DNA from 2 places in the Paenibacillus sp. 7541 genome. Region 1 is predicted to be linked to the other one. Evidence: riboswitches for the same ligand, from Rfam matches in the RefSeq annotation. Region 1 holds a riboswitch; the other holds the start of a gene.

Region 1 (3,131 bases):
GCTTCGTTGCCGTGCTGACATCGACGCTGGTCAAATCGCCAAAGACGAACCCGCCTGTGTTCACCAGCTCTTCTACATTCACCTGCTTGTCCTTCTTCGGAGTGCCGTCGGCCAGCAACGACACAATTTCCAGGCTTGCAGGCTGTGTCGATCCGTTCACCAGATAAAATTTATGATTATCTTTGTTGTATTTAATAATTTCGGCAACGCCGCCGTCCTTGTTCGATGTGCCCACCGCATAGTGACCTATTTTCTCAATTGCAATCTGGTCTGCTGCGATCGGATCACGCTTGCCAAGCACGCGCAGCTCATAATCCGACTGGGCCGTGTTCACGTCACGGTCCTGGACGGTCACCCGAATCAGGTACGTCCCTTCTTGCCCTGCAGCTGGCACGCCGGTGATGCTGCCCGAGTCCGGCGCGATCGACAAGCCGGATGGCAGTCCGTCTGCCGTGAACGTATACGGAGCTTGTCCGCCATATACGTCCAGTGTTACGGCATAAGCCTCTTCTTCGTAAGCTTCCGGCAGATCGCGATCGGCAAGCCCGAAATCGGCCGCCAACGCGCCGTGCTGAAGCGACTGTATGCTGCCTTCCTGCTGGGCAGTCTGGCTATTCTCCGCTGCCAATACAGCGCCCGGCGATAACAGCGAGGCTAACGTGATTTCAAAAGCCATCCATAATGAGACCACTTTCATGATCCTGTGCTTCAAAATTAGCTCCCCCTGTTCCAACTTGGAATCCATCATTCTCAAGTGTAAGGAGCGATTGTTAAGAGAGCCTCAAAATTTTCGGCGATTTATGTAAAAAAGCCCCCCATGCAAAAAGCCGAGCCCCCGGGTTGGAACCCGGATTGGCTCGGCAGTCATGACAGGCGCGCACGAGATCCGTCTCGCGGCCCGCCCATCTTCATATTCAATTCGCAACGGAAGGCTTGGATTGCAGGGAAATGGCAAACAGCACGCCCCAGATCAGCAGGAACCCAAGCATCTGGGCGCCTGTGACAACCTCACCGAACACCATCCAGTTGATGAGCACGCCCGCCATCGGAAAGCTCAGTTCCGCCAGGGTAGCTACAGAAGCCTTGGTTGTCGTCAAGCCTTTATAGTACACGAGCAGACTGAGCAGCCCCGGCAGCAGCGCCTGCCCCAGCAAATTGAGCGCCACAGCCCCGAAGGCGACGGTGTTCACCGCTGGCAGATTCCATGCGGCTCCCTCGCTCGCCGTAATGACAAGCAGCAGCGGCAGCGCCAGCACAAAGCGCAGTGAAGTCACCGTCTCGTACTTCAGCTTGCCAACCATCAGCCGTCCCATCACGGTAGATCCGCCCCACAGCGCGGCCGCTGCCAGAGAGAGCAGGCTGCCGACCTGCACGAATTCATTCCAGTGCCCGATCGGCACCGCAAAGCCGAAAGTAAGCATGTAGGTCCCCGTCAGCGCAATCAGCAGCATCCAGGCAAAGTGGCGAGGAAGCTTCTCCTTCAGCAGCAGCGCTGCAAGAATGATGGCAAACAGCGGCTGCAGCTTCTGCAGCAAGAGCACTGCGTTCAGATTGCCGCTGGTCAGTCCCATGGTGAACAGCACGGTGGCCAGCGCCGAGCCACCCCATGAGATGAACAGCAGCGCCCCGACATGGCGCCAGCCAAGCAGCTTGAATTCCTTGCGATTTTTCCAAATGATCGGTATCGCTATAAAAGAAATGATGACATGCTCCAACAGAACGATCTGGGCCGAGGTCAGATTATTCAGCAGAATGACCCGAAATAACGGATCGGCGCCCCATAGCGCGGCTCCGAGCACGACCAGCCAGAATCCTCCCCGAAATTGGCTTTTGACTTGCTCACCGCTTCCCGAATTATACGATTGTACAGGCACGGTTGTACTTGCGTTCTCCATCTTGCTGTCTCCTTGTCCTGAATACGGAGGTCTTACTAGCAGAAAACCCCCGTCATCGGCACATGGCCGACAATCGGGGGTTGATCAAATAAGCCTGCATGATGGCGACAGAAAGCCGCTTCGCATGCAAACCGTAACTTGATCTTCTCCCATCCGGACTTTAACCGTCGGCTTTGGATTTTCACCAAATCAGTCGCTAATCTCCCTGCACAAAAGTGCACAACCATAGCGAGTCGCGGGCTTAGGCTTCTTATGACAGAAACAACTGGCATACGAAACCATCACCGCCGGTCAGGAATTTCACCATACCCCGAAGATCCATATTCATGTTTTATTTTTATAAGCTTCAATTCACTTATAATTCCTATAAGCTTACTTACCTACATGCATTATACCATGAATGCTTTCATGGAAATACATTTTTTTTCATAACAAGTGAATCGACCAATGGAAACGGCGCAGACATCCACATCCACTACACCGCTTAACCACGATACTGAGAATTATATAGCAAATATATAAAAGTTTCTACTATTCATTTAAATAATTTTAAGTAATTTAAATGAATGATGTTCTGATCACAGTATCTATATTTTAAACTAAACCAAAATGCCTCATCGTTGCTATGATAATCAGCACAAACCAGCGCAACACAAAAATGCCCCACACGACAAGGATCGCGATGAACAGCACCGCAACCGCTAACTCGGTTTTCGAATAATGGCCGTAATTTCTTATCGATTTGAATAGCCATCCGAACCGCTTTTTGAAACTCCGCTTGTACGTGGTCCTCGGCTCCATATAACCCCAGCCTCCTTAGCTTGACCCTTTAATGAACAGGCGGCTGCGTCTGTAATCATTATCAACGATGCTCCTGTTGCAGCGCTTGGTTGAATTGTACCATTTCATATGGGAAATTTCACCATCTAATCCTCTCTTCCCTGGTAAAACGCAAACAAGCGGCTCACACAAGGATATCCTTGCGCGAGCCGCTGTGCTGCGGGCTGATTGCGACGTATTAGTGTCTGTTACATCTTATTCACCCTGGTAACGATCATATGCCGTCTGATATACGCGCATATACTCCTCCAGCCCCATCCGGTTGATCGTGTTCACATATTCTTCCCACTGGCTGAAGGAAGCGGAGCCGTTCACGAACTTGGCCTCCATCTCATTCACGTAGTCCTGAATATCCTTACCGATCGACGACATAATTTCATTCTCTTCATTCGTGAA
Region 2 (3,131 bases), on a different contig from region 1:
ACGCTGTCGCCCAGCTTCAGGTCATCCATAATGCGCGAGGCAGCAATGCTGAGCACCATCGCCTCTCCCTGGCGGCTAATGCGGCGCATTTCCCCGATCTCTTCCACTAATCCGGTAAACATCGTTTAGGTTCGCCTCCTTTCCTCCCAGCTTCGTTATTTCCAGACAGGAACGCCTGTAATGCATACATTGTCCCCAATCCGCTCCACCTCCAGCTGTTCAAGCTCCACCGCATCGCTCATGCGCTCATAACCATCGAAGCTGAAGCTAGCAGGCGCATTGTGCCCGCCAACAATCTTCGGAGCCAAGAACAGCATCATGCGGTCAACCAGCCGTTCCTCCAGCATGGCCCCGTTTAATGTACCCCCGCCCTCAAGCAGAACCGAGCCGATCTCCATCTCGCCGAGGCGTGCCATGCCCGCCTTGAGATCCACACGCGGACCGTCTCCGCACCGGATCACCGTCAGCCCGGCTGCCTCCAGTGCATTCTGCTTCTCCCGGTCGGCCAGCTCCGTCGTCAGAATGATCGTCGGCGCCGCTTTATCTGTCACCAGCCGGCAATCCATCGGGATGCGAAGCCTTGAATCAACGACTATTCTGGCCGGATGCAGGCCATCCACCGTAAGCCGGGTGGTCAGCTGTGGGTTGTCCGCAATGACCGTCGACACCCCGACCATAATACCTTGATGCCGATGCCGGAGCGTATGAACAATCTCACGGGATGCTTCATTCGATATCCATTTGCTGTCTCCGGTCCGGGTGGCAATTTTCCCATCCAGCGTGCTGGCGGTCTTCAATGTGACATAAGGCAGCCCTGTCGTAATGTATTTGATAAACCGCTCATTCAACCGGAGCGCCCTGTCCCGGAGCACGCCTGTGTCCACTTGAATGCCCGCAGCCCGAAGCTTCTCAATGCCGGTTCCAGCCACGCGCGGATTCGGGTCCTCGCAGGCAACGACAACACGCTTGACACCCTCTGCAATCAGCCGGTCACTGCAGGGTGGTGTTTTGCCGTAATGGCTGCACGGCTCGAGCGTGACGTACACGGTACTGCCCTTCGCTTTGTTGCCAGCCATGTTCAAGGCGTGAACCTCCGCATGCGGCGTCCCGCGGGCAAGATGGGTCCCCACACCGGCCAGCGCTCCATCCTGAACAACCACGCAGCCGACCACCGGATTGATGCCCGTCTGGCCTTGTGCTCGTTCCGCCATATCCAGCGCCAGCGACATGTAGTATTCATCATTCATAATGTCCATTTTGCCCCTCCTCAGCATTATGTTTCGTCATGCGGGCAGCTAAGGGTAAGGATGCCCCGCGTGACGTATGGACGAAGCAAATTTCTGCAAGAAATAAAAGAGCCCTGTCCGGATTCTCAAATCCAAACAGGGCCTCATGGGAGTATTCAAAAGATAGCAATAAACAAGACTATGCGTATCCAAGCATCACAAATAAACATTCAACCCCCGATGGACACATCCAACCATCCGGATTCACTTGTGAAAAACCGCACATAGCTTGAAGCATTGCTTCTGTTATCGGACATTGACAATGTTTAACCTGAAGATAGGCATACCGAGAATCGGCATAGCCACATGATTAAACAGATGCCAAGCTTCGTCCATCCTTCTCCCATCCAGACTATACTGTCGGTCCCGGATTTGCACCAGGTCCACCGTATGCGCGCACTTTCACGCATCCGGGTCACGGACTAAGCCCGCGTCTACAGCTCTTACTTTCCTACGCTGATTATGACACGTGCATCACCGCCGGTTGGGAATTGCACCCGACCCCGAAGGATAACATGTTATGAAGTTTTCTCAGTAAATAACTTTACTGTTGCTTATAAAAATAACACTCACCTTGCAAAAATGCAAGCATCGCAAATGTCGATTCGGTGTCAGACTGGCTAATGGCACTGTTATCATTACCCCAGTCCCAGCTCGTGTACGATCACATCATCATCAAAGATCGCGCGAATCACCTCTTCCCGATGCGAAACACATACGTTCAACCAATCGTGAAAGCTGTCCATCACTCCATATAATTTAGGCTGGAACGTATCATAATAGCCGACCCGATATTCATGATCTTGCATCTTCTCGATAATAAAACACCACATATTCCCATTATGGTCATAAGCAAATGGAATGAGCTGGTCCACCGTAACATATCCACCTTCACGAATTGGAATAGGTTGACCATCATCGACCTTATGAGGCCCCGCTGTCCATGGTCTGTAGGTATGTTGAAGGGCGCCGATTTGTTGATTCCCTTGTCCCACAGCGGATATTTCCTGACAGCGATATAAGTATGCACCGTTGCTGAACTCGGATACGAATTTGCAATACGATTCCGGCAGACGCACCCCCAAAGCAATTTCGGTTTCCATAATATCAGCTTCGGTTGCAGGCGGATATACCTCATGCTGTGAACGTTCCTGTTGTAACGTTGTGATCACGGAACTATTCAATTTCATTCCCTCTATCGCTCCTTCACTTCATGTTCACCTTGGTCCTGATATCAAATTAACGGTGCGGGTAAGAGCTCTGATTCCCATCACAGGAGAGCCTTCCCTTCCTCATGCCGGGCTCCTGGCCCGGTGCTCGGCTGTCGAATCTGCAATGAATACGCAGCCACACTAAGAACCACCAGACCAACGGCAAAAATCGCAAATAACCAAACGGCCTGGTGAAGCGGGAGATGATCCAGACTCCAGCCCGTAACGAGCGGCAGGATGGCACCGCCTATGCCTCCCGAGGCGATCAATATGCTAGGCGTCGATTCCTCGCTCCCCTCCAGCAGCTTGCTCGCAAATACGAGCGCGATGGAGAACAGCCCGGACATGAACAGCCCCAGCAGCAATATGATCGTAAATGCGGCCCACACCTGCTCCGCAAACGGAAAGATGATCAACATCATCAATGTCAGCAGACAGCTCAGCAGCACATAGACCCGGTAGTGGATCTTCTCGGCCAGCGTTCCGGCGAATATCCGGCCGACCGACATCGCCACCCAGAAGCAGGTAATGCTGAGGGCGGCCGTCTCTTTCATTACCCCAAGCTTCTCAATCAGAATGGCTGGCATGAAGTTGGCCAGACTCATCTCGGTTCCTACATAGAGAAAGAAAAATA

Evidence for each region. A riboswitch is a leader RNA that binds a small molecule or an ion and turns the genes downstream of it on or off. The one in region 1 is predicted to bind FMN.
Region 2: it holds a riboswitch for FMN, as region 1 does, so the genes downstream of both, ribD (bifunctional diaminohydroxyphosphoribosylaminopyrimidine deaminase/5-amino-6-(5-phosphoribosylamino)uracil reductase RibD) here and CHH75_RS05225 (DMT family transporter) in region 1, are expected to answer to the same signal.

The regions. Positions count from the first base shown of each region.
Region 1 covers NZ_NQLZ01000007.1:57,026-60,156, forward strand. The annotation lists gene CHH75_RS05220 (choice-of-anchor I family protein) at 1-712, opposite strand, end outside; gene CHH75_RS05225 (DMT family transporter) at 915-1,895, opposite strand; FMN riboswitch at 2,033-2,217, opposite strand; gene CHH75_RS05230 (hypothetical protein) at 2,490-2,696, opposite strand; gene CHH75_RS05235 (extracellular solute-binding protein) at 2,931-3,131, opposite strand, start outside.
Region 2 covers NZ_NQLZ01000015.1:141,152-144,282, reverse strand. The annotation lists gene CHH75_RS09815 (riboflavin synthase) at 1-122, opposite strand, end outside; gene ribD (bifunctional diaminohydroxyphosphoribosylaminopyrimidine deaminase/5-amino-6-(5-phosphoribosylamino)uracil reductase RibD) at 156-1,256, opposite strand; FMN riboswitch at 1,618-1,801, opposite strand; gene CHH75_RS09805 (SMI1/KNR4 family protein) at 1,925-2,476, opposite strand; gene CHH75_RS09800 (MFS transporter) at 2,557-3,131, opposite strand, start outside.